One region of the Kaistella sp. CFF1-2 genome, then DNA from elsewhere that is predicted to be linked to it. Evidence: riboswitches for the same ligand, from Rfam matches in the RefSeq annotation. Region 1 holds a riboswitch; each other region holds the start of a gene.
What was found. Region 1 has a riboswitch for S-adenosylmethionine ahead of AC5XHR_RS00095 (Na+/H+ antiporter NhaC family protein). Riboswitches for the same ligand answer to the same signal wherever they lie in the genome.
Positions count from the first base shown of each region.

Region 2: another riboswitch for S-adenosylmethionine. It lies ahead of AC5XHR_RS06280 (O-acetylhomoserine aminocarboxypropyltransferase/cysteine synthase family protein); the one in region 1 lies ahead of AC5XHR_RS00095 (Na+/H+ antiporter NhaC family protein).
Region 3: another riboswitch for S-adenosylmethionine. It lies ahead of AC5XHR_RS08480 (hypothetical protein); the one in region 1 lies ahead of AC5XHR_RS00095 (Na+/H+ antiporter NhaC family protein).
Region 4: another riboswitch for S-adenosylmethionine. It lies ahead of AC5XHR_RS06175 (alpha/beta fold hydrolase); the one in region 1 lies ahead of AC5XHR_RS00095 (Na+/H+ antiporter NhaC family protein).

Region 1 is NZ_JCAKLF010000001.1:13,858-21,642, reverse strand. It holds gene AC5XHR_RS00110 (PepSY domain-containing protein) at 1-732, opposite strand, end outside; gene AC5XHR_RS00105 (DUF2271 domain-containing protein) at 736-1,227, opposite strand; gene AC5XHR_RS00100 (ankyrin repeat domain-containing protein) at 1,234-2,709, opposite strand; gene AC5XHR_RS00095 (Na+/H+ antiporter NhaC family protein) at 2,832-4,151, opposite strand; SAM-I-IV-variant riboswitch at 4,196-4,291, opposite strand; gene AC5XHR_RS00090 (hypothetical protein) at 4,337-4,882, opposite strand; gene AC5XHR_RS00085 (helix-turn-helix domain-containing protein) at 5,256-6,782, shown strand; gene AC5XHR_RS00080 (hypothetical protein) at 6,936-7,535, shown strand; gene AC5XHR_RS00075 (hypothetical protein) at 7,575-7,785, shown strand, end outside.
Region 2 is NZ_JCAKLF010000002.1:254,094-261,878, forward strand. It holds gene ctlX (citrulline utilization hydrolase CtlX) at 93-1,016, opposite strand; gene AC5XHR_RS06280 (O-acetylhomoserine aminocarboxypropyltransferase/cysteine synthase family protein) at 1,104-2,399, opposite strand; SAM riboswitch class I at 2,516-2,614, opposite strand; gene AC5XHR_RS06285 (glycoside hydrolase family 20 protein) at 2,742-5,000, shown strand; gene AC5XHR_RS06290 (hypothetical protein) at 5,015-5,575, opposite strand; gene AC5XHR_RS06295 (hypothetical protein) at 5,595-6,290, opposite strand; gene AC5XHR_RS06300 (isoaspartyl peptidase/L-asparaginase family protein) at 6,430-7,431, shown strand; gene AC5XHR_RS06305 (copper homeostasis protein CutC) at 7,432-7,785, shown strand, end outside.
Region 3 is NZ_JCAKLF010000002.1:712,028-719,812, forward strand. It holds gene AC5XHR_RS08465 (hypothetical protein) at 1-507, opposite strand, end outside; gene AC5XHR_RS08470 (hypothetical protein) at 528-1,349, opposite strand; gene AC5XHR_RS08475 (hypothetical protein) at 1,360-2,007, opposite strand; gene AC5XHR_RS08480 (hypothetical protein) at 2,017-2,820, opposite strand; SAM-I-IV-variant riboswitch at 2,879-2,980, opposite strand; gene AC5XHR_RS08485 (hypothetical protein) at 3,153-3,695, shown strand; gene AC5XHR_RS08490 (HNH endonuclease domain-containing protein) at 3,754-4,749, shown strand; tRNA gene AC5XHR_RS08495 (tRNA-Leu) at 4,844-4,927, opposite strand; tRNA gene AC5XHR_RS08500 (tRNA-Gly) at 4,932-5,007, opposite strand; tRNA gene AC5XHR_RS08505 (tRNA-Leu) at 5,017-5,098, opposite strand; gene AC5XHR_RS08510 (DUF3127 domain-containing protein) at 5,256-5,639, shown strand; partial or broken gene aat (leucyl/phenylalanyl-tRNA--protein transferase) at 5,706-6,343, shown strand; gene AC5XHR_RS08520 (DUF5689 domain-containing protein) at 6,393-7,785, opposite strand, start outside.
Region 4 is NZ_JCAKLF010000002.1:227,174-234,958, reverse strand. It holds gene AC5XHR_RS06190 (DUF58 domain-containing protein) at 1-911, shown strand, start outside; gene AC5XHR_RS06185 (OsmC family protein) at 939-1,367, shown strand; gene AC5XHR_RS06180 (MGH1-like glycoside hydrolase domain-containing protein) at 1,423-4,026, opposite strand; SAM riboswitch class I at 4,261-4,365, shown strand; gene AC5XHR_RS06175 (alpha/beta fold hydrolase) at 4,421-5,365, shown strand; gene AC5XHR_RS06170 (ACT domain-containing protein) at 5,372-6,910, shown strand; gene AC5XHR_RS06165 (O-succinylhomoserine sulfhydrylase) at 6,970-7,785, shown strand, end outside.

The DNA.
Region 1 (7,785 bases):
AACGAAAGGAAATTCGATGCGTTCGACATCATCCAAAGCCGTATTTTTAAAGAAAGGAATATCTTTTAAATGCTTGGCTTCACCAGCTTTTGCAGTATGTTTTATCTCTTGATTTTCACCTTTGAAAAAGTCCAATCGAACCATGAAAATAATGGTTCCCGTTAAGGCAACAATCAAAATCGGAATCAACAACAATCGTCCCGAAACGACATGAAAATATTGGGAGAAAAAATCTTTTCGAATTCGGGTAAAAAAATGTTTTAGCCCTTGCTGACGCTTTAAAATAAGGACAAAACCACTAATCGAAATCAAAAATAAAATGAAGGAAACCACGCCGACAATCGCTCTTCCAGTTTCTTTTAAAAACAAAGAACGGTGCAAAGCAGTCGTCCAATTGATGAAGTCGCTTTTGGGTTTTATTTCACCAATTTTCTTTCCAGAATTGGGATCAATATAGGATTTTACGGGATTTCCGTTTTCGTCCAAAGCATCGATGGTCACAAAATCGTTGTGATCCACCTTCACTTCAATCACTTCAAAATATGAGTCACGAAGTGTGGGCAAAACCTGTCCCAGATTGAGTTCTTGAAAATTTTCTACACGGTACGCCGGAGCTTTTTCATCTATCTCATCGTACGCCAAAATAACGCCCGTAACCGACAAAATCAAAAGGAAAGCGGACGAAATAATCGCCAACGCCAAATGAGCATACCGCCAAATGGATACGGTCATTTTTTACTGAACTTTTAAAAATCGAATCGCTTTGATGTAACCGCCGCCTGTAACGCCCGCTTTATTGTCTAAAACCGCCGATGATAAAGCAACTTCAGCATCTTTTGCGTAGTATTTTTGAGTTTCAACGGCAGATTCGAAACGAAGCTTGTAACCTTTGTCTAGTTTAGCTGTGTCAAATTCAATTAAACGTGTTGCTCTCGCTCCACCAGCAACCGAAGCGCCTGTAATTCCGTTTAATTTTTGCTTTTTAACTTTTTGAAATTTGTCCCATTCTTTCAGCGTGTTGTACCACTCATTATCGGTTCCTAAAACGCCCAAAGTCTGCTCGTACTGCCCTTTCGGATTGATTAGCGAAATCACCACATAGGCTTCTTTCCCCGAATACGCATTCATCTGAATCATTGTTTTGTACTTCGTTGTTTGACCGAAAATTGAATTGGACAAAACCAATGCAAACACGCTCAAAACCATAACTTTCCATTTCTTTTTCATAATCTTTTATTTCAAAAAGTCGATTGACACTTTATTTTTTGTTAAGAATTCGTTTTCCTTAGCCAAATCGTATGCCGTTTCTTCAAATTCTGTTTTTAAATCTTTTTTAACGCCTAAATCCACCAAAGTTTTTAGCATTTTATCGTCTTTAGAAACCAGCGCCGCCTTGTGCAAAGCTGAGTTTCCATCGGCATCTTGAGCATTTACATCAACACCCAATTCCGCTGCTTTTTTCACTAAATCGATTTCGCCTTTGTCAACCGCCAATAACAACAACGAGTTTCCGTTTTTTGGAGTCGATTTAAAATCAACGCCAGCCGTTTGCAACAAAGCTTGTTTCGCTGCGAAATCGGCAATCGCTTCTGGATTTGATTTATAGGAATTAAACCAATAATACGCTAAAGAATTTCCAGCTTTATCAGTCGCTTTTGCGTTGGCTCCGTTTTTAATTAATAGACTTGCAACATCAGCAGAACCGCTTTCAATAGCCTTCATTAGCGCAGTTTCGCCTTTTGCATTGGCTGCGTTTACGTTTTTAGATTTTGCTAAAAGTGTTTCAATTACTTTCGCATCTTTTCCTTGAGAAGCCATCATTAACGCTGTATTTCCCTCTTTATCGGCAATTCCTGCATCAACACCTTTGTTCAAGAAATATTGAATAATCTCAAGATTTGGTCTTCTCATCAATGAATTTAAAATCGTTGCTCCATTTGGATTTAAGGCCTTTGGATTCAACTTATATTTTTCTACTAAAGTTTGGAAAACATCCAATCCATTTGATTTTGCGCGCGAACCTTGAGTTGCAAAAAACAAAGCTTGGTCGGTTGGTTTTACACCTTTCGCAATTAATTGATCCAAAATTTTGAAATTCCCCAACTTCATTGCATAATCTGCAACCGTTCTTCCCGCTGCATCTTTATCTTGAAGCGACAAACCTTTAGAAACGAAATAATTCGCCAACTTTAAATCGTCATCATTCGCAATGCTCATCATGATTAAAGTTGAACCGTCTTCATGCTTCAATTTTGGATTGGCTCCAGCTTTAATTAACGCATCAAAAACTGCCGTATTTTTGTTTCCAGCTTCGGCTGCATACTCGATAACAGACGAACCATGACTGTCTTTATAATGCACATCCGAACCTTTCGCCAAAAGATAATTTACCAATTCTAAATTTCCAGAAGCCGCAGCCCACTGCAAATACGTTCTTGAATGGTGCGTTTTTTTATCAATCGAATTTCCTTCCTGCTCGATCATAAATTGAATAACAGGCGTTGAAACCTTATTGTTAATCGCCATTACAACGGGATCAAAGAATCCTCCATTCTGTTGTGACGGACTATTTCCTTTTGCGATTTCTGCTTTTACAGTCTCTAAAGTTGGGTTATTTTTCCAAAAAGCACCATCTAATAAGGTATTTTTTTGAGCTTTCCCGAAAGCAACAGCTACTAAAAAAACAGCAGCAAAAAAGATCTTTTTCATAAGGTATATGGTATGATTGATTCGTTAATTTTATTTATAATAATTATAAATAACAAAATTAAGAATAAAAATAACACCTCCAAAAGAAATATTAAAAAAGTGATAAAATGCAGGAAATAAATTTATTCAGCGGCTGTAAAATTATCCGAATTACGGATTTTAGCGACTCCTATATATATGAAAACAGCAATAAGTAATAGAAACAAGTAGAAACTGTTTTGTAATAAACTAGGATAACTAATCGAATTTTTACTGTAACCCGTTAGTATTAAAATTTGTGCTCCATAGGGAATAATCCCTTGTACAAAACACGAAAATGTATCTAAAATAGAAGCTGTAACTCTAGGCTTTATATTAAATTCTTCAGTAATTTTTTTGGCAACCTTACCTGTAATGACAATAGAAATTGTATTATTCGCTGTTGCAGCATCTGTTAATCCCACAAAAGTTCCTATTCCTAATAAAGCGGACTTTGGTCCTGAAATTTTCTTTCGAATTGAACCTAATAAAGCGTCAATTCCACCAGCTTTTTCAACCAATGCCGCTAAACCACCTGTTAATAACGACAAAAGAAAAATCTCCGTCATGCTTGTAAAACCCTCATACACCTTCTTCCCAAACTCCAAAAAGCTAAAATCATGATAAATAAAACCGAAAATTCCACTTAAAGCAATACCTATAAGTAAAACGAGAAAAACATCCAATCCAAAGAAAGCCAATAAAATTACGGCGAGATAAGGAATAATAAGTATGGGCGACTGAGCCTCCGAGCTCAATGTATTTTGAACACCATCCGTATTCCCTGAACCAATATAAATATAGATTAGAAACGCAATAACCGCTGCTGGAAATACAAAACTGAAATTATTCTTGAACTTATCTCGCATATCACAACCCATAATTTGAGTTGCCGCAATCGTTGTATCTGATATTATGGAAAGATTATCCCCAAACATAGCACCCCCTAAAAGCGCCGCTCCTACAATATTAATATCGCAACCTCCAGCCTCTGAAAGTCCAACTGCTATTGGACCAAGAGCCACTATTGTCCCGACCGATGTTCCTGAGGCAATAGATAAAAATGAAGCTATAAGAAATATTCCCGCGGGATAATATTGAGGGGAAAGCGTCTGAATTCCCAATTGCACAATGGCATCAACACTACCAATGGATTTGGAAACTGCTGCAAAAGCACCCGCCAAAATATAGATGATGCACATTGTTAATATATTCCGGTCGCCACAACCCTCCAAAAAAGTAGTTGTTTTTTCTTTCATGGAACCTTTTAACATGATAAACGCCACGATAATTCCCACAATAATTGCGATTGGGGAAGGCATTGCGTAAAAATCATTATAATAAATACCAGCTCCTAGAAAAACCAGGATAAAAACGAAAAATGGAAATAAAGCCCAAATAGGATTTTTAAAAATTGTGTTCATGCATCAGTAATTCTTACATCAATCCGATAAACACAATTCAGAGAAGCATCAACGTTTTTTCCAGAAATGGCTTATCGTTTTTAGCACCTTGCTTGTTGTTGCAGGTTGCTACCCGACTTTCGGGGTTCTTGATAATGCCGCAAAGATATAAAAAATTAGAAAGATGAAAAAAACACCTTTCTTACCTATTTTACTTTTTCTAATAAATAGAGTTTGGCTCCAGAAAAATAAAGCTTGGGAAGCACATTTCCTTCTAAAACTAACGTTTTGTTAGAAACATCAATAACCGAAATATAAGAATTATTCCCGTATTCAATAAAATTTTCTTTATCTCTAGTTAACGGATTTTTTCCAAATTTCAATTTATATTTTGTCCAATCTTGATCTTCGGATGAACAATGAGCTTGTTTGAATTTGGATTTATTGGTTTTAAAAACTAACTGATCAAAAGCTTCTCCGCACTCACTTTCAAAGGATGTTGCTGGATTTGAATCTTTTTGAAAATCGTCGAAAGTACCATGATACACTCCAACTATTTTCCAAGTTCCATCCAAGCCATCTTCATTAATTTTGCCTTCAGCTTTTTTGACCGCCCAACTTATTCCATTAACGGTTCCTTTAACGGTTTTATAAGCCACTTTTGTAGCACCTTTTACAACTTTGGCTGCCGTAGAAACGACGCACGATTGCAACAAAAACAAACTGGTTATTAGAACTAATCCCTTTTTCATAAATCTATATTTTCGTTCTGCAAGCAAGATACAATTAAAATATTTTGAAAATAGTACACAATTATCAATTATGCTTATATTCTAAAAAGCAGATTCCTACACCGAAATATGGACAATAAAATAAGTCTACTACAAATCTACATTTAAGTGATAAATAGAATAATGTCAAAGTTTATAAGATGAAACATCCATTACATTGCAAGAAATCAAAAATAATAGCAATCTAAATTAATTATTTAGAACAAATCTTAACTTAATAATTGAATATTCCCAAAATAAATACTATATTTTTGCATAATACAAAGAGTATCTTTCTCTTTGTATCTGTGTTAATATGTGCCTTAGAACTCCCATTATAGTATTCTTACTTATAATGGCTATACCTATATATAGCCAAAGCAATCCTAATGAAGAAAAACATCAGCGATTTCTGTTCCACCAAAAACAAGCAAAAGAGAGTAATCTAAATTTAGAATACAACGGCTTACAAGCTTTAAAAAACGCGCAAACTCCATATGAATTTTCTTATTCGTACTATATTTTAGGAGTTAATAAATTTCGTCAAGGGGAATATGCAAATGCCGTAAATTTACTGGAATCTGCAGAGCATTTTGGAAACCAAACAGACTCAACACGATTAAAACGCGATTATACTCTAACCTTACTTTTGGCCTATCGAAGAGCAGGACTTATAATGCAATCTAATGAGGCGCTTGATCGCGAAAAGAAATTAATTGGCCAATCAAATGATCCTTATAAAGAAGCAGAAACCCATTATATACTTTCAAAAATTAATGATATTGATGAAAAGTATTGCCAATCCGCCATCCAAAAAGAAAAATATTTGAATTTAATTCCACCCCAAGTACGCAAGAAAGACCTTAATTTTATTTTTGCGGTCTATGCGCAATTGGCTTTTGCACAATTAAAGTGCGGAAAAACGGAAGAAGCTAAAAAAACAATTTCCAAAGCTGATCAGCTTATAAGTCAGATACCATCTAAAAATCCAACACTATCCGAAATTTTAGAGCTTTCTAAAGCGTTAGTATTAGTTGAAGAAAATCAAAAAGATCAAGCTTTAGAACTCTTTAATAAAGCGTATCAAACATCAAAAAAGAACGGGACAAAAGCTCTGACAAAACAAATTTTAGAAGAACGTTTAAAGTCCGAAATTGATCCTGCATCTATACAAACAAAAATCCTGCATGAAATTAACGATTTAACGAACAAAGAATCGGAGGTTTCGAAAGATTTGACCTTACATGAATCAAAAAAAGAACTCAAAAAATTACAAAGCCAAAAAACAAAAATCACGGGATGGATGGTCTATTGTATTGCATCCATAGTTCTGATATCCATTTATATTCTTTATAAAACTCGCACTGCTAGAAAAAGAAGAAAGCGCTACGAAGACTTGCGAGATCGCCTTAATCGAGAAGAAAATCATAGTTCTGAAAATACAATCTCAGAAAAAGAAAAAACACTAACGACACAAACAAATCTCAAGAAAGAGCTCGATAATGAAGCTGAAATCTTGCAACGATTGGAAGCTTTTGAAAGGGAAATTTTGTTTACAGCGCTCAATTTTTCAGCAACCAAAATGGCAACTATTTTAAAAATTACGCCAAGAAATCTAGGTTACTTTTTAAAAAAATATCGAGGTGAAGATTTTTACAGCTATCTAAATTCGGTTAGAATCGATTACATATCAAAAGAGCTAAAGAAAAACCCGCAACTATTTAAGTACAAAATTGCTGTGATTTCGGAAATGGCTGGCTACAGTTCGCACACGCAATTTGCAATAAACTTTAAAGCAAAAAACGGAATTTCTCCATCACAATATATCAACTATTTAAAAGAGGAAAATACCTCAGAAAACTCACATTTTAAGCCAAAATAGATTTTACAATTTTCCACAACTGATAATCAATACAATAAACTATATAAAACATTTTACTTTAAGCACCCAAACGATAGTTTAATCTTATTAAGTACCATCAATTCTATCTAAATTTGCATCGCGTTATAAAAACCTAGAAACATACTCACAACATTGAATAAAAACGACTTTTTTACTAAATCAAAAACATCCTTTTCTAATAAATTTTCTATACTAGAAATTTTATGGGTGAGCTTGTTTTTTATTCTGATGAGTGGTTCCATTCAAATTCAGGGACAAATCTATGTTAGTGATGGTGCTCAAATTTTTAATGAAGGACAAATTGTTTCAGGAAAAATAATACATGAAAGCGAAACTGATCAGGAAAGTTTAATAAGTGCAAAGACTCTTCCCCGTGAACAGTTAAACGAACAAACAATAACTTCAAAAAATGGTTCGTCTAAAGCAACAAAAATAAAGTTCAAAAATGATGGACAAGCTTTTCAGAAAAAACTGAAGAAGCTAACTGTAAAATACACACCAAAGGTTTCTACTGAAGAAAGCGGTACATTCGCTAGTAATCCTAAAAATCAGAACACTGTAGCGCTTGGTTCAAGCAATAGCACGTATTTCGGAACTATAATTACGCAAGTTGGTCTTCCTCTTAGAACTCATTTCGAGGAAAAAACTACTAGAATAATTTTTAATAGTCAACCTTTTTCTAATTGGACAATTCAAACAAATTCTATTCGTCCTCCTCCATTTTTAGTTTAAAGTCGACAAAAATTTCAAAAATTATTAAATTATAGAAAAATGAAAAAAAACATATACACCCTATTTTCAATTTGTCTGTTCAGCTTGGGATTCAGTCAAGTAGGAATTAGAACGAATACACCTATTGGGGTTTTTAACATTGACGGTGCAAAAGATAATGCAGGTTCATTAACGCCATCGCCTGACCAACAATTAAACGATGTAACTGTTTTACCAAACGGAAATGTTGGAGTTGGAACAATTTCACCAA
Region 2 (7,785 bases), on a different contig from region 1:
TGTATCTTTAGGCTTGTGGCTCGGACGGCTCCGCTTCGCTCCGCCGCCTCACGTCAATCCCAAAGGATGCCGCTTCCATCAGGGCTAGAGATTTATGCTTTCGGTAAAAAAACCTCCGCTAACATGCAACGAGCACTTCCGCCACCATTGGTTTCAATTGTTGTTAAATCCGAAGAAATAATCGCGTTGTAGTTTTCGATTTTCTGAATTTGTTCTTCATTTAAAGAATTCTTCGCAGCGGCGCTCATAACGAGAAAAGGAGTTCCTTCCGTATTGCGAACTTGAAGCATATTTCCAGCAAATTGCTGCATTTGTCCTTCTGAAATTTCGATGATTTCCTTTCCTGAGTTCTCAATAGTTTCTACAACATTCTTGCGTTCCTGCTCATCATCAATACAATCCAAACAAATAACAACATATTGATCAGCAACACACATCATCACATTGGTGTGATAAATTGGTAATCGTTCATTTCCTGCCGTTTGATAGGAATGAAAAACAACCGGTTTATAACTAATCGATTCACAAAAATCGATAAATAACTTTTCATCTAAACGCAATGAAACAGAACCGTAGGCTAATTTATTTGGATGATCGAAAATCATACTTCCCGTTCCTTCTAAAAAACGATTTTCATTTTCAAAACGAGACCAATCGGTTACTTTAGAGATTTCGAAACCTTCGTTTTTAACAAAATCTAAAATATCTTGACGTCTTTCTACACGTCGATTCGGAGCAAACATAGGATACAAAACAACTTCTCCATCCTCACCAAAACTCACCCAATTGTTTGGGAATATAGAATCTGGCGTATGCGGATCCAGCGTATCTTTTACCACCAAAACACGAACCCCTGCTTCTCTAAGTTTACTAACGAAATTTTGAAATTCTTCTAATGCTTTGGCTTGCGTATTTTGACTTTTGTCTTGAACTTGAAAATAGTTATTTTCTGCCGTTTGCGCGTTAAAACCAAATGCGATAGGTTCCACCATCAAAACAGTATCCGTTGTTTGCATAATATTAGACTTTTCGCAAATGTACTAAAGAAAAGGCTCTGCAACAAGACAGAGCCAAAATTGAAAATAAAAATGAGAAATATGGGTTTACAACGTATCTAAAGCCTGAGATAAGTCGGCAATGATATCGTCGATATGTTCAATTCCCACGCTTAAGCGCACCAAGCCTGGAGAGATTCCAGCATTTTTCTGTTCTTCCTCAGAAAGTTGTTCGTGCGTAGTCGAAGCGGGATTAATAATTAATGTTTTTGCATCACCAACATTGGCTAAATGCGAAATTAAGTTCAAATGATCGATTAAGCCAACAGCGGCTTCTTTTCCGCCCTTCAATTCAAACGTTAAAACACCACCAAAACCTTTGGTTAGGTATTTAATTGCGTTTTCATAGTCGGGAAAACTGGGCAAACCTGGATACAAAACTCGAGAAACTTTCGGATGATTTTCTAGATAATTAGCTAGTTTCAAAGCGTTTTCAACTGTACGTTCCACACGAAGAGAAAGCGTTTCTACACCTTGCAAAAGTAAAAATGAATTGAAAGGTGAAATCGCTGGACCAAAATCTCGTAATCCTTCTACGCGCGCTTTAATGATAAATGCAATATTTCCAAAAGGTGAATTTTTTCCGAAAACATCAGCGAAAACCAATCCGTGATACCCTTCTGAAGGTTGAGAAAGCAAAGGAAATTTCGGAGAACTCCAATCAAAAGTTCCACCATCCACAATCACACCACCAATGGAAGTTCCGTGACCTCCAATCCACTTTGTAGCCGATTCAACAACGATATCTGCTCCATGCTTGAATGGATTGAACAAGAAACCTCCCGCACCAAATGTATTATCAACAATTAACGGAATTCCATGTTTTTTTGCCACCGCAGAAATCGCATCAAAATTGGCAATATTCAATGTCGGGTTTCCAATGGTTTCCAAATACAAGGCTTTTGTATTTTCATCAATTAAAGCCTCAAAATCTTCTGGGTTATCATCTTTTGCGAAACGCGCTTCAATGCCCAATTTCTTAAAACTCGCCTTAAATTGGTTGTGCGAACCACCATACAAATACGGCGCCGTCACAAAATTATCGCCTTGCTGCAAAATATTAGTGATTGCCAAAAATTGAGCCGCATGACCAGAAGCCACCGCCAATGCTCCCGCCGCTCCATACAAAGCAGCAATTCGTTTTTCGAAAACATCCGTAGTTGGGTTCATAATTCGGGTATAGATGTTCCCGAATTCTTTTAATCCAAAAAGATTCGCGCCGTGTTCTGCGCTATTAAAGGTATACGAGCTTGTTTGGTACAAAGGTACCGCTCTAGAATTCGTCTCTTGATCAACTTCGTGACCCGCATGCAATTGCAATGTTTCAAAATGTAATGTACTCATCTTTTTAATTTTTTTAATACCGAAACATCAGCTTTAAAAGAAGCGAAAGAGCATAAAAAAACTCCTTCGACAAGCCGAAAGAGTGAGTATCTTGAAAATAGAATTCTACTGTATTCGTCTTATCTGTTCCTTTTCAGGTTGAAAGTAGCACCTTATTTTTCAACAGGTTGCTAAGGTTTCATCGGGTCAATTCCCTCCGCCTTTCTTGATAAGTGATGTGTTCAATGATCGTTTAACATGACAAATGTAAATCAAATATTTTAATCTACCAAATAAGTGGACTAACCTTTTTTTTGCGTATTCATTAAAAAAATCTAAATTTAGAATTCTAAATCTTCCTTTATGAAACGAAGCCTACTTGCTTTTCTTATTGCATTATTTGCAACGCAATTTGTATTTGGACAAACTAAATTAGCGCTAATTCCAGAGCCTGTTTCAGCAAGTTACTCGAACTCGTCATTTGCTATCGAAAAGCAGCTTCAGCTCATTGACAAAAACAACCCGAATTTGGCTAAAGAAGTGGATTTATTTAATCATTTTCTAAACAAATATCCGTTCGAATTTACCAATCAAAATTCTAAAACGAAAGTTTTCGTTGAAAAATATACGTCGAAAAACGAAGATGAATATCAATTAAACTCCGATGGAAAGTCGAAATCAATTCACATTCAATATACTTCGCCAGCGTCTAAATTTTATGCAATACAAACGTTAGTGCAAATTTTAAAACAAAGCAAAGACAATCAATTTCCTGCATTGCAGATAACCGATTATCCAAAATTTGAATATCGTGGAATGCATCTCGATGTTTGTAGACATTTCTTTACTATTGACGAAGTGAAAAGTTATTTGGACTATCTAGCGATGTATAAATACAACAAATTTCATTGGCATCTTACAGACGATCAAGGTTGGAGAATTGAGATTAAAAAATACCCGAAATTAACTTCTGTTGGTGGATTTAGAATCGGTTCTCAAGTTGGTCACTATGCTGATATGAAATTTGATGAAATCCCATACGGTGGGTTTTACACACAAGATCAAATTAAAGATGTTGTTGCTTATGCTAAAAAACTCCATATCGATGTAATCCCCGAAATCGAAATGCCTGGTCACGCTCAAGCAGCGTTGGCGGCTTATCCAGAATTCGCTTGTACTAAAGGACCTTTCGAAGTATGGAAAGAATGGGGCGTTTCGGAAAATATCTTTTGCCCAACAGAAGAAACCTTCACTTTTTTAGAAAATGTTTTATCCGAAGTAATGCCGCTTTTCCCGTACGAATACATCCATATTGGTGGAGACGAAGCTCCCAAAACTGTGTGGAAAGAAAGTCAGTTTGTACAAAATTTGATGAAAGAAAAAGGCTTCAAGAACGAAATGGAAGTTCAAAGTTACTTCATCACCCGAATTGAAAAATTTGTGAATTCCAAGGGAAAACAAATTATTGGTTGGGATGAAATCTTAGAAGGTGGACTCGCTCCTAATGCAACAGTTATGAGTTGGACAGGTATTGAAGGCGGAATTCATGCCGCAAAAACACAGCATAAAGCGATTATGACGCCTACTTCTACCAATTATTTTGACTACTATCAAGGAAATCCAGAAACAGAACCTATTTCAATCGGAGGCGACCTTCGTTTGAAAAAAGTGTACGAATATCAGCCAATACCGAAAGAACTAGATGAAGCGCAAGCCAAATATATTTGGGGAACCCAAGGAAATTTATGGACGGAATATATTTTGAATTTTCCACATGTTCAACATATGATTTTCCCAAGAATGCTCGCTCTTTCTGAAGTGGCTTGGGGAACTTCAAAACCAAAAGAATACAAAGCGTTTGAAAACCGTGTTTTAGAGCATTTTAAAGATTTTAATAAGTTAGGAATTCGATATTCAAAGGCTATTTTTGAAGTTTCGGATCAGATCACTAAAAATGCGGATGGAACTATTAAATATGAACTTTCGGCCGCAAATGATCCCACGAATATTCATTACACATTAGATGGAACAGATCCGACTACGCAATCACCAACATATAATGCTCCTTTTACCATTGCAAAATCAACGACTATAAAATCAGGATACTTTGAAAATGGATTGATGAAAAGTCCAATAACCAAAAGAAATTTCAGCTTCTCTAAAGCTACGGGAAAACCAATTACGTTAGAAAAAGAACCCAATGTTGCCTACAATGTTGGCGGTGCTTTTACTCTTGTTGATGGGATTCAAGGAGATTTTAAAAATCACGGTAAGTCATGGTTAGGTTTCTCGGGTGATGATGTAAATGCAACGATCGATCTAGGAAAAGAAGAAGAGTTTAGTTCGATTTCTTTGAATTCTTTAGAACGTCAAGGAAGTTGGATATACTTACCAAAGCGAGTAGAAATCTTAACCTCATCAGATCAAAAAAACTTTAAAACGATAAAAGTCGTTGAAGCAAATGAAATTCAAAATGCAAAAGGAAAAATCGAAATCAACCTGCCGAAAACTACGGCTCGATATGTAAAAGTTATTGTTTCCAACTTTGGTGTGATCCCGAAAGGAATGCCTGGAGCAGAAAACAAAGCTTGGCTTTTTGTCGATGAAATTTCAGTGAATTAAAAGATTAAAAAAACTTATCGCTTTTCCCAACTAGAATTACGTTTTACGAAAAGTAATTGTTTAAAATCTTGACTATCCGAATAATTTTGGATAAGGATTTCAACGCTGTCTTTTGTAACTTTTAAAGGATGAATGTCGTGCACCGTTTTCTTGATTTTTAATGAATCGTTGTAAAAATGATGTGTTGCAGAAGTAAATTCATCATCAAAACCGTGACCGACAAAAATTGTTTTTCCATTAATTGAATACTGTTCATCAAAACCGGTCGCAAGATCGATGAAATACGGATTTTCCTTAATGTATTTAAGTTCTTCAAATCGTTCTTCGGGAGTCGTTACCCCATCATATCGGTCATCGTTACCGCAAACTCCAACTGTCCTTTCATTCACTAAAAACAATGTGTCTTTCGGTGACATTGTCTTTGCAATCTCATGAATAATTTGTGTTTTTAGCTCAGAGGCGTTTTCCACTTCGGTCTGTTTTCCTTCCTTCGCTTCACAAGCTAGTAAAGCCAATCCAAGTATTGGAAAACCTATTTTTCTCAGGAATTCTTTAGTGTTTTTTATTAATTTCATCTTTAGTTTCAACCTAATTTTAGCATAAAAGCCACCATAAAGTAACTAACTCTAAGTTTCCATTTTTAAAAACTAAATGAAAAGCATCTTCCACATCATTTTTACCAATTGAAAATCGAGCATGCATTTCATCCGAGTCTTCTAAAACATAATAATCTCCTTTGGGGAAAAGCTTTTTAAAATCCTTTAGCTTGGTATTTTTATCCAACGTTATGTTGTGCGAAACAATATGAAATGAATTGCTTTCCACGTTCCCACTATTGAGCAAAACCATGTGATCATTGGTCGTAAACTCGATGTTTTTACCATATATCGTTGTTATCTTTCCGTCAAAATTTGGAAGGTCTCCCAACTCCGATTTTGGCCCGTACTTTTGAGCCATCCATTTTTCATCCAACCATTCAAAAGGAGTTCCGCATTCCCAAATATCCGTTTTGGTAGAGTCAATTTTGTTTTTGTACAAGGCATCGAATTCCTTTTTATCTAAATACACTTTATGACCATTCACTAAAACATTTTCCATTTCCAGATATTTAAAATCATAAACTTTCGGCGCGTGTGTCGAAATTACGTCACCTGCGTTAGCATCAATTTTCGTTGAATCCGTTTTAGTTGCGTACGTTTCCAAAATCTTTTGCTCCGCTTTTTTACAAGAAATTTGAAAAGTAGCAAGAACAATAAACACGGGGAATAGGATAGTTTTGATATTCATCATCAAAAATTTAGTTTTCGAAATTTGAATTTAACAAAAAAACAATTGATTTGATACGATTAGTAATATGATTTGTTGAATATATTTTGCATAATCAGACATTATATTGATATTTGTTTTAGCTTACATTTAAAATGACACCATGAGTTCAAACCGACGAAAATTCATTAAACATACGGCATTATTATCATCAGCGATAGTTCTAAATCCATTGGAGCTTTTTGCTAATTCTAGTCTAGGAAAAATAACAAAACCAAAAACCGTGCGAAAGCCAGTGGTTCTTTCGACATGGGATTTCGGTTTGGAAGCCAACAAAGAAGCTTGGAAAGTGTTGGAAAAAGGTGGACGAGCATTAGATGCTGTTGAAAAAGGTGTTATGCTTACAGAAAATGATCCAACAGAACGAAGTGTCGGTTACGGCGGGCGACCCGATCGCGATGGCAAAGTAACTTTGGATGCTTGTATTATGGATGAAAATGCGAACATTGGTTCGGTTGCAGCTTTGGAACATATTAAAAATCCAATTTCGGTAGCGCGTGCGGTCATGGAAAAGACACCGCATGTGATGCTTGTAGGTGATGGCGCGTATGAATTTGCCATTTCGCAAGGATTCAAAAAAGAAAACTTACTCACTGCAGAGTCAGAAAAGGAATGGAAGGAATGGTTGAAAACTTCCGAATATAAACCCATTGTAAATATTGAAAATCACGATACGATTGGGATGATCGCTATTGATGATAAAGGAAATCTTTCAGGCGCTTGTACAACGAGCGGTATGGCGTTCAAAATGCACGGTCGTGTTGGAGATTCGCCCATTATTGGAGCGGGTTTGTACGTCGATAATGAAGTTGGCGCCGCGACCGCAACGGGTCATGGTGAAGAAGTAATCCGAACATGTGGAACCCATTTGGTGGTCGAATTAATGCGTCAAGGGAAAAATCCGCAAGCCGCTTGTGAGGAAGCTGTCCGAAGAATTCATAAATTTATCATTCAAAGAGGTAAAGATCCGAAAGACATTCAAATCGGATTCATTGCTTTGAATAAACAAGGGGAACATGGCGCTTTTTGCCTTCAAAAAGGCTTTAATTACGCAGTTCATGACAAAAAAGCAAACCAATTATTCCCTTCTAAAAACTTAATTTAAATGTTAGAAATAGCCTGTTTTGAAATAACGTCTGCCGAACTAGCGCTGCAATCCGTTGCGGATCGTATTGAGTTTTGTGCCGATGTCTCCGCTGGTGGAACAACGCCCAGCATTGAGGAATTCAGATATTTACGAAGTAAGTATGACAAACCGATTCATGTGATGATTCGGCCAAGTGGTGGACCATTTTTCTACAACGATGCCGAATTCATTCAAATGCAAAACGATATTCTCGAATTTAAAAATGCGGGAGCAGATGGTTTTGTGTTCGGAATTTTAACTCATCATCAGTTTATCGATCAAGAAAAGAATCAAATTTTAGTGGATTTGGCGGGAGACACAACCTGTGTTTTC
Region 3 (7,785 bases), on a different contig from region 1:
ATCGATGTAAATGTGATGGCTATTAGAACCGACGCAGTTGGCATAATAGAGTCCTTTTTCCGTATTATAGGGTTTAGGATTCAACATAAATTTTGTGAAAATTTCTAATAAAGGACTTGTGGTGAAACCCTTTATTTTGTCTTTAATAGAAGTTATAATTGTTTCAAAATCAGTGTCATTAAGGTGTTGTGATTTCCAATTGTACGGTAACGACTGAAAGGGTAATCTTTTATGGAAAATGTCTTCAAAACATCGGATTAAATTTTCTTGGAAAGACCTTCTAGCATTGTATTTGTATTGACTCTCAATTTTTTCCTCGTCTTTTATTTTACAATCTTCAACCAGCGCTATAAATTGGATGAAATTGTCTGCTGTAATTCGGTAATAGTATATCAGAGGAATGTCAAAACTTTGACAATCAACTTCAAGAGTGGCTAAGACGGTAAAATCATCGATCTTTGCTTTTCCGAATATTTCGTGAAAGGTTGTCCCTTCTTCTTGTGACATTGATGTGTGTGTACTAAAATTCATTCTACTATTAAAAAAGCGTTAAAAGGATTCCATTCATACGTTTTCTTATTTACAATATCTTGATAAGGATTCCATGTTTTATCAATACGGCATTCTTCCTTTAGTTCATTTCTTTCAGATTCACTTAGTTGATTATAGTATTGAATGAGCACTAATGATTCTGTCGTATAGGAACAATCTGGATATGAATAATAGGATTCATGTAAAGCAACCAATATCATATTTTTATAATCATTTGTTATTTTAGGCTCAATTTTCCTATAATATGAATTTACTTCTTTATTGAACCTTCGATCACATAGAAAGAAATACAACTCATTTGGGTTTTTAATGATAATAGCCTTCATCATTTTGTCAATTTCATCTTCACGATCTATGTACTCGGTATTGTCTTTAAAATCTACAATGCCTTCCTTCAGGTATTTTTGAATATGTTTTGAGAGACTTGTGATGGTTTTTGTGCTAAAGTATTTCATATAGCTTTCTTCCCACCAATCATTCTTGGTGTCATGAATAAGATCAATGGCGAATTTTTCATATACCTCTTCAGAGGATTCATCTTCTAAACATTTAGCCATGACGTCTACTTCATTAGCACAAAATAGCAGTCGCAAATGTGCTTCTACATTTCTATTGATGAAATTCTTAATTATCCATGCATTTTCATCTTTCGTGAAATCAAGGGATTCGGAAAAATAATCAGCTTTAATACCCGGATATGGATATAGAACCTCCATTTCGATATAATAGTTTTCGAAGTAGGTAACTTCCACAACTAAGAATTGACCGAGCATCCATTGAACAAATAATTTTGTCATTTTTTATGTTTTAGAGGTTTCCATACATCTTATTTGTTCTTTCAAAGAATTCGACGTTTAGCATTGGGTTAAAGTTTGATATTTTTTGAGAAGAAATTAACTCTGCTAGTATCTCAATTTTAGTTTTTTGATCCATTTTAGAATACAATTCTTCAAAATCTGGATTCAAAATACTCGGAGTTTGAATTTTTGCTTGCAATGAAAACTTCTTTTGTATTCCATTAGCCAGAATATGTTGATTAAGTACTCTTGTTAAATTACCCGTCAAAGTATATCTAAAAGCATTATGTCTTGGAAGTTCTGAGAAATAAATTTCTTCAAGAGTTTTGAGTTTATCGAAGTATTCGTTGTTTTGCCCATCTGAGTCTTCGATTCCAAAAAAACGTTCTTTTATGATTTGATAATAGTCTTTGATGATATCTTCGCTCTGCTTTTCTACTATGTCAGAAATTTGGAAGCAAATTTTGAGTATTTCCTTTTCCCAATATGCTGATGATTCTTTACAAAAAGCACCACTAAGTTTAGGAACTAAAGAAAATGCGATTCCATTGTATGGGTAGAGTAGTTTGATGCAAATCTCTCTTTTGTTTGAAACGTATTTTTGACCAATTAATAAACGGTCTTTATCATGCGTGTATACGATAGTGTTAGTCATCATTTTTAAATTTTATAGTTCACTAATTTGTAACATTATTCCAGCGTCAGGATTCATTAAATCATCTTCATCGAAGATCCAAACCGTATCATCGTATTCTTCTTCATCTTCGGCATATTGGAAGTCGGATAAGTCAACAATCACGCTATCTTTATATTTCATACTATAGGTAAATTGACGATTGTAAACTTCAATTTGTAATTCATCTTTTGAATAGGCCTTGTATTTTGATTTTTCCATACAGATATTCGCGAGCTCGACAGCACAATCTTTCGCGTCGCAATCTCCAAAATAGGGTGTTCCATAAGAATCATCGTCTGAATCATAAGTGATTGAACCTTCATATTGTATGACTTCTCCATCGAGGCATTTTAAACTTAAGTAGATGTCATCATCAGTACCCATAATAAGAGCTTTTCTTCCGAGGATTGTACTTAATTCTTGGTATAAATTTAAATCGTAGTCAAATATTTCTGTACAACGGTAATGCCCGTTTAGAAAAATTTCTTCTTCATAAATTTCAAATACTTTATTGTACGATTCTGCTTTTTGGGAACCGTATTTTGATGTGTGATAAAGTTCAAAATACCCTTCAAAGAACTTGAGAATGTCTTTGTTTTTAGCTTTTGCAATAATTGATGTGCGTTCTTCATAGCCGTCATTTTCATAAGACTCACCGCTTATGTAGTTGTTGTAAACCATGAATCGGACCATATCAATCGTTTTAAGACAATACTTTTCGCCTCGTACTTTTTGGAAGCCTAAGTGTTCTGGCTGTGTACTAGATAAATCTGTACTTAAATTGGTTGTAGACATATGATATAATTTATAATGTTTCAATTACAAATCATAACAAGAGAAAAATTGTGGGAAATAACCTTTTTTATTTTGGCAGGTTTGCCCTCATTCTATACCACCGTGGCAGGTTAAAGCTCGGTTGGTGTTCTGAAATAATCAGAATCTCTTGATGATATGTTGCAAATATAGAAATCTTTTTTAGAATTGAGTGCAAAAACAATAAAAATCCCTATTTTTAAATGTTTTCATTAGAAAAGTAATGAATTTACTATGATCAGCAAATAATTCTTTAGATAAGAGAATCAATAAAGTGTTTTTTTTTAACTATAAAAGTATTTTATTTGAAAATAATGAGCTACACACCAGAACTACAAAAGGTAATTGACCAACTAAATCTTAAGAAAGAGAATATTCTTTACTTAACTATTAAAAATGTTTACCTTGATGAAATGAGGGAACAATTAAAAAATGTTGAGTATCGAGATAATACGGAGTTTTTTAGGAGAAAACTTTTTATTAAGGGTAAAGATGGTTTACCATCTCATGAAATGAAGCCTTTGAAGTACATTTTATTTCAAGGAGGCTACGAGCCAAATAGTCCCAGGTTATTAATAGGCTTAAAAGGGTGGACCTTGGACAAGAAAAAGTTTCCAGATACCCTGGACATCCAAGGACATGACATTTATAAGGGCATTTGCTTATTACTTGATACTATTGTATTTGATTCTCAAAGAGGGCGGTTGTACCGGGATATTCATAACTTGAAGAAACCAGAAAAAGTTATGGCTAAAGTTCCTGATAAATCTGTTTTACCTAAAAAAGAATCAGTTAAGAAAGGAATGAAAAAGCACAAGCTAATTTTGGAAATTAGGAAAAGGAAAAAGAACATTTGATTTATTACAACGAGCCAACATGCACTTACCTCATTCCCAAAAACTTCCTGTAAACCTTTTGTCTGCTGTTTTTAATAGAACAACAGCAACATATAAGTATTATTGGTTGCTTGCATTAATTGAATCTGTAGAGCAAGGGAAGTTGGAGATTTCTAAACGAGAATTGTTTTCAAGAATGATTAGCGCTTCTTGGTATACAATAAACTATTTTCACTTGTCTTTTGGAGCTTTTGATATGATTGAAGATGCAATTCTGAAAATTAGAGAAACAGAAGGAATAACAATCGACGAAAATAGAACAGAAATACTAAATCAATTATTATCATCAAATAATAAAGAAACAGTAAGAGTCTTGAATCATTTTGATAAAAATGTTCCGCATTGGTTTCTTTCTCCTTGGTTCCCCAACAAATCAAAAAAAGATGTATATAATGCTTCTCAAGATTTTGAGAAGAAGGCAATTTACGGTTTAGAAAAGGATTTTATTAAGATAAACCCTTTGTGGCAGAACTATTTGACGAAAAATTCTAAAATTTTAAAAGAGTTTTGTTATTGGAACTTAGCTTTGTTTTTACAAACAAGAAACCCTAATGTTCCAGACATTCCAAATAAATTAATCAAGCCAGCAACTAGAAATAGCCTTGTAAATCAGACTAAGGATTATTGGAAGTTGGTTTTTAAAGAGATGGGATCTATAGAATGTATATTTACTGGAAACAGACTAGACTACTCTGAAAAGAATTTCGCTATTGATCATTTTGTTCCATACGCTTTTGTCTCACATGATCTAATTTGGAATTTAGCTCCCGTTGATAGAACCTTTAATTTGTCTAAAAGCGACAGGTTGCCATCGTTTGATGTCTATTTTCACAAGTTTAAGGAATTACAGAAGAATGCATTCGAAATACATTTAAGCAACAAGTCCAGTAGCAAATTTTTAGATGAATACCTTACAATATTTCCATCCATTAATTCTTTTGATGAAAAATTGTTTGAAAACACAATACAACCATTACTTACTATAGCGAACAATAATGGCTTTCTTTATTTTTAAATAGATCAAACTATTCTAAAATAAATTAGCCACCCTTTTGACCACCCTAAAAACAAAAAACCCTCTGTTAACCTAAGTTACAGAGGGTTTAAAGTACCCCAGACGGGACTTGAACCCGTACGTCCTTGCGGACACAGGATTTTAAGTCCTGCGTGTCTACCAATTCCACCACCAGGGCGTAGTGGAGCGAAAAACGGGATTCGAACCCGCGACCCCAACCTTGGCAAGGTTGTGCTCTACCAGCTGAGCTATTTTCGCATCGATTTGTGCGGATGAAGGGACTCGAACCCCCACGCCGTGAAGCACCAGATCCTAAGTCTGGCGTGGCTACCAATTACACCACATCCGCAAATTTTTATAAAGAACTCCTTTCTTTTTTGTGAGTGCAAATATAAAGCATTTTTATTTATACTCACAAATTTTTTTCAGAATTATTTTTAATAATAAATTTCATTTATTCGGCAGTACCATTCATTTTTGTTATTTTTACAAAATAAATATTTGCAATGGAATTACAAGGAACAGTTAAGAAGATTGGTGATACTCAGACGTTTGGATCTGGGTTTCAGAAAAGAGAAATGATTTTGCTTACGCAAGAACAGTATCCACAGCCTATTAATGTTGAGTTTTTACAAGATAAAATTTCTTTATTAGATACTATTTCAGAAGGTGAAAATGTGAAAGTGGGTATTAATATTAGAGGAAGAGAGTGGACGAGCCCTCAAGGTGAAACCAAATATTTTAATAGTATTGTAGGTTGGAGAGTAGAAAAAGTAATGGATGGCGGGGTAGAACCTACACAAGCGATGCCTTCGAGCGCCGCTAGTTCAGCACCTGCAAGCAACGGGAATCCTTTCCAAGAGGAAGAAGATGACGATTTGCCATTCTAATTAAGAATAAAGTTACAAAAACCGAATCCTCTTTTTTTAAAGGGGATTTTTCATTTATTTTGACCTATGATTTTTCTTTCGGATACGCATCCTAATTTTCCAGATCCTCATTTTTATCACCCACCAGGCGGTTTGCTCGCGGCAGGAGGAAATTTAAATGTCGATTATGTTTGGGAAGCGTATCAAAATGGTATTTTTCCTTGGTTTAATCCCGACGAAGAAATTTTGTGGTGGTGTCCCGATCCGCGTTTTGTTTTATTTCCTTCAGAATTGAAAGTTTCCAAGTCAATGCGGAAGATTTTTAAAGATGAGGTTTTTCAGTTTACGGAGAATGCTTGTTTTGAAGAGGTCATCCGAAGTTGTCAGGAAATTGAACGACCAGATCAAGATGGAACTTGGATTACCGAAGATATCATTAATGCTTTTTTAGAGCTTAATCTGCAAGGAAAAGCCAAGAGTATTGAAGTTTGGCATGAAGGTGAATTAGTCGGTGGATTTTATGGAGTAATTGTTGGTCGTATATTTTTGGGGAAAGTATGTTTTCTAGGATGAGTAATGCTTCCAAAGCGGGTTTCATTCAATTTGTTTTGAGATATAGCGAAGTGTTTGATGTTATTGATTGTCAAATACATTCTAGCCATTTAGAATCATTGGGAGCAAGAAATATCCCAAAATTAGAATTTTTAAAATATCTTAAAAAATAAAAAAGACCTCAATTTGAGGTCTTTTTTATTACTATAGTGTGTGTTCAGATTATTTCTTAACACCTCGTACGATGACTTTGTCAAGTTCCCAAGAGACTGAAGCTCCTGCAACAGATGTATATTTAAAAGCAATAACAACGGATTTTCCTTCGTATGCTTTCAAACTGATTTTTCCAGATGAGACAAAGCCTGCGAAACCGCCTAGGTCGGTGTCGTAAACCGCATTGGTAGCTTTTGCCCAAGTCGTAGTTGCCACGTTCCCTGTATAGTTTTCGGTTACATAAACTTCTAGTGGATTTCCATTGAATCGGCCATCGGTTTCAAAACTAAAGAAAGGGTCGGAGTAACCGCTTAATGCAATCGGTTTAGAAACTAACCAGTCTTCATTAGCTTGTCTGTTTCCGTCAAGAAATGCGCTTGGTCTAGGATTTCCGAAATTAGTCGTTGTCCATGTCTGTGTTCCTAAAACGTTTACTGCAGTCCAATTTGATAAGTTATCAAATCCTTCTTTGAAAATAGTAGCCGTTGGTACCGGAGTAGTTCCATCGCAACGTGGATTATCTAAATCAGCTCCTCTTAAGTTAAGAATCCAGATCTGATATTTTCCGTTATAGTAACTTAAGATACCCGTTACGTCTCCTTTTCCAGTATCAATATCCGTAGAGCTGGCTTTAAAAGGGAAGTCTCTTGTTCCAAAATCTGCATAACCCGACGTTGTTAAATCAATTTTGTTTCCGCTACAATCTTCAAGAGTTCTTGCGGTTGTATTCGTTCCTTCAGCATAGGTTTTTCCTAAATCCGTTTCAATAAATTGTAGATCTTTGATTCGGATATATCGGCCGACATCTGCTTTGGTAAGTTCATTAATTTTCTTAACCGTTGGAGTTACTGTCGTAATTGGACGATCAGTTCTGAAGAAGTGTTTATAGGTTTCTTCCGGATTTACTTGTCCAACATTTCCTTGGAAAAGCGCACCTAACTGTACTTCTCCATTTTTGTCATTGATGTAAAGATCTTTAAGGCCAATCGTTACGGTTCTACCAATTTGGAAACGACGATCTAGGAAAAGGTCATTAACATTAATATTAACTGCGATACCACCCGTTTCATCTTCTACGTAAACTTTTTTGAATAAGTTCCCTGCCGCATCATTACCAACAACTTTTGCTGTTAATGTTGCATTTTCTGTAATTTGATAAAGAGAACCTTTGTAGTACTCTTTTACTTGAGCAACTGTTTTTGGTGTTGCAGAAGCGTCCACCTGACAAGTTGCTGTTAATTTATCTAAACGAGGTCCTTTCATGTCCAAATCAGAATCGTTTACGATGTAGAATTGGTATGAAGAGTTGAATTTGCTTAAAATTCCAACAAATTTCCCGTTTCCTGAAGGTAGATTTTTGTTCGCAAATGTAGCGTAACCACTGTTTCTCACGACTCTTGTT
Region 4 (7,785 bases), on a different contig from region 1:
ATATTTACGTTTCTTCCGTTTTAGGATTGGCTTGCAAGCGCTATTCGTTTCAAAAAGGAGCGATGTTGGCAAGTTATCCATCTTTTGTTCATCTTAGAAAGTACGAATTGATGGCGCTTCAGAATGAATTTCTATTGGGTGGAATCAAGAAAATTCGGAAGCTAGGACACACGATGGAGTTTGAACAAATTCGGGAATATGTACAAGGAGACGACATTCGTTCGATAAACTGGAAAGCGACATCCAAGCAGAATAAGTTGATGATTAATCAATATCAAGATGAAAAATCACAACGAATTTACATGCTAATCGACAAGGGGAGAACGATGCAAATGCCGTTCAATGGGCTTAGTTTGCTCGATTATTCCATCAATGCAACGATGGCACTTTCGCATATTATTTTGAAAAAAGGCGACCGGGCTGGAATGATGACCTTCTCCAAGAAAGCCGAAAATAAAGTCGCCGCCGAAAATAAAAACGGACAATTAAAGAAGATTTCCGAAGCCTTATACAATATCCAAACGAATTATTTTGAAAGTGATTTTAATCGTCTGTATCAGGATGTAAAATTCAGCATTAGTCAACGAAGTTTGGTGATTATGTTTTCGAATTTTGAAACCTTAGATGCGTTAAATCGCCAAATGAAATACCTACGTGGAATTGCAAAAAATCATTTATTGGTAGTTGTTTTCTTTAAGAATTCGGAGTTTCAGAAACTGATTCATTCCAATCCCGAAAACATGCAAGATATCTACGATGAAATTATTGCAGAGAAGTTTGAATTTGAGAAAAAGCTCATTATTCAAGAGCTTCGGAAATACGGAATCTACACGGTTTATACGCTACCCGAAAATTTGAATATCGATGTAATCAATAAATATTTGGAGATTAAAGCGCGCGGAATTTTATAACTTTACACTTCTAAATACAATCTTTTTATGAAAATTAACTTAAATAGAATCAACGACGACTATCTTTTTGAATGTACGAATAGCCAAGGCAACAAAATCTTGATCGATAATGCGAGTTTACCTGGTTCAACAGGGGTTTCGCCGATGGAAACGGTTTTGATGGCGGTTGCTGGATGTAGTGGAATTGATTTGGTTTCTATTTTGAAAAAACAAAGACAAACGATTACGAATTTTTCTGCGGAAGTTGAAGGAGAACGCATTCCTGTGGATGAAGCAAAACCTTTTAAAGCAATTAAAGTAAAGTTTTTCCTAGATGGTGAGGTTGATCCTAAAAAAGCATTAAAAGCAGCTCAACTCTCATTTGAAAAATACTGTTCTGTTTCGAAAACCTTAGAACCGAATGTTGAAGTTACCTACGAAGTTACCGTGAATGGAACGCTTGTTTCTGCGGAATAGTTTGAAAGTAGTAAAGCATAAGAAAAATCGGCCTTGGCCGATTTTTTTTATTTTATTACATAGGTTTGGGTTGAATTAATTTAGCTACCGTTGCCGTCCAACCGCACTGATGGCTTGCTCCAACGCCACGACCATTATCACCATGAAAATATTCATAAAACATAATGAAATCCTTGAATTCGGGATCGTAGTTGAAAATTTCGTTTCCGCCATTAAAAGCACGTTCTCCTTTTTCGTTTCGTAGGAAAATTCCTTGCAAACGCTTGCTCAAATCATCAGCAACCACATTTAATGAAACTTCGTTTCCGCTGCCTTTTGGAAGTTCTACATTCAAGCTATCACCGTAATAGAAATAGAATTTTTGTAAACTTTCCACAATCAAAAAGTTGATCGGGAACCAAATAGGACCTCGCCAATTCGAATTTCCACCAAACATCGACGAATCACTTTCTGCGGGTGTATAATGCACTACATATTCGCGTCCGTGAACTTGGAAAACAAACGGATTTTTTTCATAAACCTTCGACATCGCTCGAATTCCATAATCACTTAAAAATTCGTTTTCATCAAGCATTCTATTGAGAACATTTTTCAAACGCGTTCGTCTCAAAATACTCATCAAATGTTTACGACCTTCACCTTCAACTTCCCAATGCGAAACGAGGTTTGCGAGTTCTTTTTTGTTTTTCAGAATCCAATCCATCCGTTCTTGGAACTTCGGCATGTTTTCCAACAAATTATGGTCGATAATTTCCACCGCAAACATCGGAATTAATCCAACAATACTTCTCAAACGTAATGGCAACGCTTGCCCATCGGATAATTGTAAAACATCATAGAAGAAACCGTCTTCCTCATTCCAAAGACCTTGGTTGTTGGTTCCCAAATTTTCCATCGCCTCTGCGATATACAGATAGTGCTCGAAAAATTTAATCGCCATATCTTCATAAACACGATAATGCTGCGCCAACTCCATCGCAATACGCATCATATTCAGTGCGTACATTGCCATCCAAGACGTTCCATCAGCTTGTTCTAAGTGATCGCCGTCTTCAAGTTCCATATTACGGTCAAACGCACCAATATTATCGAGTCCTAGGAATCCGCCACCGAAAATATTTTTTCCGTGTTTATCCTTGCGATTCACCCACCAAGTAAAATTCAACAATAACTTTTGGAAAACTTTTTCTAAAAATAGTAAGTCGGGACGTCCGTGGATTTTTTCATCAATTTTAAAAACCCTGAAGCAAGACCAAGCGTGAACAGGCGGGTTTACATCGCTCATGTTCCATTCGTACGCTGGAAGTTGCCCATTCGGGTGCATGTACCACTCTTTGGTAAGCAACAACAACTGATTTTTTGCAAAATGCGGATCAATCAACGCGAAAGGAACGCAGTGGAACGCCAAATCCCAAGTCGCATACCATGGATATTCCCATTTGTCGGGCATGGAGATGATGTCCTTGTTGTGAAGGTGTTTCCAATCTGTGTTTCGAACGTAATGATTGAAATCTCGTGGCGCTTCAAAATTAGGATCACCTTTCAGCCATTTTCCAATATTGTAATGGTAGAATTGTTTGTTCCACAAAAGTCCTGCAAAAGCTTGTCTTTGGATGTTTTTTTCATCTTCATTGGTCACATCTTTCTGTACCAAATCATAGAATTCATTACTTTCTTGAAGTCGAAGATTAAAAATAGCATCGAAATCTTCAAAAGCGTTTTCTAATTCTTTTTCCGTTAATCGGAAATCAAAATGCTGCCTAGCGCCTGGCTCTAAAACAGTTTTAATGATAAAACTAGCTTTGGTTCCTTGTTTTTCAGGGTTGATAGTTTCACTTCCATGAACTATAAAATCATTGATTCCATCCTTGAAATACCCATCTGAAACAAAATTATAAAGTTTTTTGGTATTGGTTTCGTTTTCACAAAAAGCATCGTCTAATGGTGTTCGAGAGTAGAAATTCTTCATACTCAAATCGTCATGCGAAATTTCAATGTTTCCTTCTTTTATATGCTTTAAGGAAGGTTTGTATTCATTGTATCCCCATTTCCAATTGTTGCGATACCAAATAGTTGGTAAAATGACTAATGGAGCCGTTTTATGACTTCGGTTAACTGCAGTAACTCGAATCAAAATATCCGATTCCGAACCTTTTGCATATTCAATAAAAATATCGAAGTAGTCTTTGTTTTTGAAAATATCTGTATCGATAATTTCAAATTCTTGCTCTTTTTTAGTTCGCTTTGCATTTTCCTCGATCAATTGTTCGTAAGGAAAGGCTGTAGTAGGATATTTATACACCATTTTCATGTAGGAATGCGTTGGTGTATTATCGAGATAGTAAAAGATTTCTTTAATGTCTTCGCCGTGATTTCCTTGATAATTGCTCAGTCCAAAAAAACGCTCTTTAACGCGTTTATCTTGGGTGTTCCAAAAAGAAAAAGCAAAACATAAACGTTGCTTTTCATCGGAGATTCCTGCAATTCCTTCTTCTGCCCATCGATAGGCGTAGCTTTCGGCGGTATCGTGACCTGTGTATTCCCAAGCGTTGCCACTTGGACTATAATCTTCGCGAACATTTCCCCATTGGCGGTTACTTACATAAGGTCCCCATTTTTTCCAATTTTCGTCTGCTGAACGTTTCAGTTCTTCACTCATCATTTCAAATTTGTGCAAAAATAAAAAAGATTTAGTAGAATATTTAATTTGTTGATTCCTAATTTTTTATATAAAATTTTCAATTTTGAACATGATGAATTTAATAAAAACTCCAACAAAGTCCGATGTTGAGGAGTTTACAACGAATTGTAGAAATTCTATAAAACTTTTTTGGTAGATTAAATTTCGTTAGCGTATATTTGCATAAGAAAATTGTTCATTTACATATTGAAAATGTTATTGAGAAAGGTGGAGAGATTAGACTCTGTGAAACCTTGGCAACCCTTCGGAAACGAAGAAGGTGCTAAATTCTACTCCTAATATTGGGAAAGATAACAAAGACTTTTACTTCTACAGGTAGCATTTTCGATGGATTTTTAAGGAAAAAAAGAAATTGAAAACTTCGCTACACCATATTCAACTACATAATTTTACAAGCTCGAATGCAACGCATTGGGAGACACTTTCATTGTCGTATCAAGTATTCGGACAAGAGCTTCATCATGCACCTTTGGTGCTTATTAATCATGCACTAACAGGGAATTCCCATGTTGGTGGTGACGATGGCTGGTGGAAAACGTTGGTGGGAGCCGGAAAAGTGATCGATACAGATAAATACACCGTTCTTTCATTCAATATTCCGGGGAACGGCTATGACGATTTCACAATTGAAAACTCCAATACATTTACTGCAAAAGACATCGCTCGTTTGTTTTTGTTGGGACTTAAAGAGTTAAAAATTTCATCACTGTTCGCTTTAATTGGAGGTTCCGTTGGCGGTTCTGTTGGATGGGAAATGTTGGCTTTAAATCCGAATCTAACACAAATTTTTATTCCCGTTGCCACCGATTATAAAACATCAGATTGGTTGCATTCGCAATGTTTGGTTCAGAAATTTTTATTGGAAACAGAAGAGCAACCTCTAGAAAAAGCTCGAATTCATGCCATGTTATGCTACCGAACTCCCGAATCCCTCAATTTAAGATTCAAAGGTGAAACAGACGCGGTAAAACAAATGCGAAAGTCGCACGATTGGCTTTCGTATCACGGAAAAAGTTTGAGCGAGCGATTTACACTTAAAGCCTACCGATTGATGAATCATTTATTGATGACGATTTCGGTTACCGAAGAGCAAATCAAAACCATTCAAACAGAAATTCATTTGATATCCGTGGATACCGATCTTTTTTATCCCGCATTTGAAATCAAAAAAACCTTTGAAATTTTAGATGAAAATCAAACAAACGTAAGCTATCACGAAATAAAATCCATTCATGGGCATGATGCCTTTTTAATGGAATACGAACAATTAAACGCAATTTTAAAACCTATATTTTAAGTAATTATGTCAGAAAAGAACACAATCAATATATACAGAAACAAGGCTTTGGTGAATTTTGAAGGAAAAGATTTCCTTGGACAAATAGGCGTCGATTCTCGAATTTTTAATGCTTTAAATGGAGGAGGAATTAGCGTCGGAGTGATCTCACAACAGGCGATTGAAAACGGGATTTCTGTACTCGTTGATGAGAGCGATGCCGAAAAAGCCGTCCAAGTTTTGAAGGACGAGTTCCTAAAAGAAAACAACCAAGGCGTGGTGAGTGGGATTTACAGTATTCATCAATTGACGGTTATTGGCTTTGTTTCGGATAATTATTCGAAAATTTTGTCGGAGCTTCAACGTCATAAAATTTACCCGTTATTGTTGAATCAGGTGGCTTCAGCCGGACGTGTGAATATTGTCGTTACCGAAAATCAAACGGAACTTGCTAAAAACATCATTGAAACCGAAATTTTCGGAAAGCCAAAAGCGGTTCATTTAGCGTTAATTGGTCACGGAAATGTTGGTGGAACTTTAGTGGAGCAAATTTTAGATTCGGCACACGATATTTTGAATCGAAAGAGAATTGATTTAAAGGTAGTAGCCATTGCAAATTCACGAAAAATGGCTTTGAATAAAGCGGGTTTTGGAAGTGATTGGAGACAAAAAATTAACTATTCGCAGAATGAGTTTAATATTCAAGATTTAATCGCTTACGCGCAAGAACATCATCTAGAAAACCTTGTGATGGTGGACAATACGGCGAGTAAAGAATTTGTTTTGAATTACGATGAGTTTGTAGAAAACGGATTTGATGTGATTTCGTCCAACAAAATTTACAATACTTTGCCCATTGCGAAATACAGAAACTTCCGTCAAATTTTAAATAAAAACAAGAAACATTATTTGTACGAAACCAATGTTGGCGCTGGTTTACCGTTAATTGATACGATTAAATTATTACACTTATCAGGAGAAAATATCACTCGAATTAAAGGTGTATTTTCTGGTTCGTTAAGTTATATTTTTAATAATTTTTCTGTTCGTGACGAGGTGTTTTCCACGATTATTGGCGAAGCGATGGAAAAAGGATTCACCGAGCCAGATCCACGTGAAGACCTTTCTGGAAACGACGTTGCGAGAAAACTGTTGATTCTTGCTCGTGAATTGGATTTGATTAATGAGTTTTCGGATATTAATATTCAAAATTTGATTCCACAGAATTTATTGGAAATTCCAAAAGACGAATTTATCGGTCGTTTGGATGAGTTGAATACCGAATATAAGTCGATAAAAGAAAATCAAAAACCAGATCACGTATTGCGTTATGTGGGTGATCTTCATGGAGATTTAAGCCAAGACAAAGGGGTTTTGGATGTGAAATTAGTTTCTGTTCCTGCAAATTCGGCTTTAGGTCAATTGAAGGGTTCTGATTCGATTTTCGAGATTTACACCGAAAGTTATGGTGAGAATCCAATCGTAATCATGGGAGCAGGCGCAGGCGCGAAAGTTACGGCTCGTGGCGTTTTTGGAGATATTCTACGTTTAAGCGAAACGATTTAAAAATAAATTGAAATAAAAAACACGTTTTCTGAGCTAATTTCAGAAATCGAAAATTGAAAATGGAAAATAAGAAAACCAATCATTTTGAAACCAATGCCATCAGACAGCAAGCGGAAAGAACGCAGTTTGATGAGCATTCCGTACCGTTGTATCTAACGTCAAGCTTCGTTTTTGAAGATGCGGAAGATATGCGTGCCAGTTTCGCAGAAGAGAAAGATAAAAACCTGTATAGCCGATTTTCGAACCCAAATGTGACGGAATTTGTAGATAAAATTTCACAAATGGAAAGTGCCGAAGCGGGTTATGCATTCGCAACGGGAATGGCGGCTATTTACTCGACATTTGCAGCTCTGCTAAATGCAGGTGATCACATTGTAAGTTGTCAATCGGTTTTCGGTTCGACACACACGTTGTTCACGAAATATTTCCCAAAATGGAATATTGAAACTACGTATTTCAAAGCAGAAAATGCAGATACGGTTGAAAGTTTAATTCAACCCAATACCAAGATTTTATATCTTGAAACACCGACCAATCCTGCGATTGAGGTGTTGGATTTAGAATATTTTGGAACTATTGCGAAGAAACATAATTTGCTATTTATTGTTGACAATTGTTTTGCGACGCCCTATTTACAACAACCAATTAAATTTGGAGCAGATGTCGTGGTACATTCCGCAACTAAATTGATTGATGGTCAAGGTCGTGTTTTAGGCGGTGTTGCCGTTGGTAGAGCTGATTTAATTCGTGAAATTTATCTTTTTGCACGGAACACAGGTCCTGCGATGTCGCCTTTTAATGCTTGGGTCTTGAGTAAAAGTTTAGAAACGCTAGCTATTCGAGTTGAAAAGCATTGCGAAAATGCGCTTAAAGTT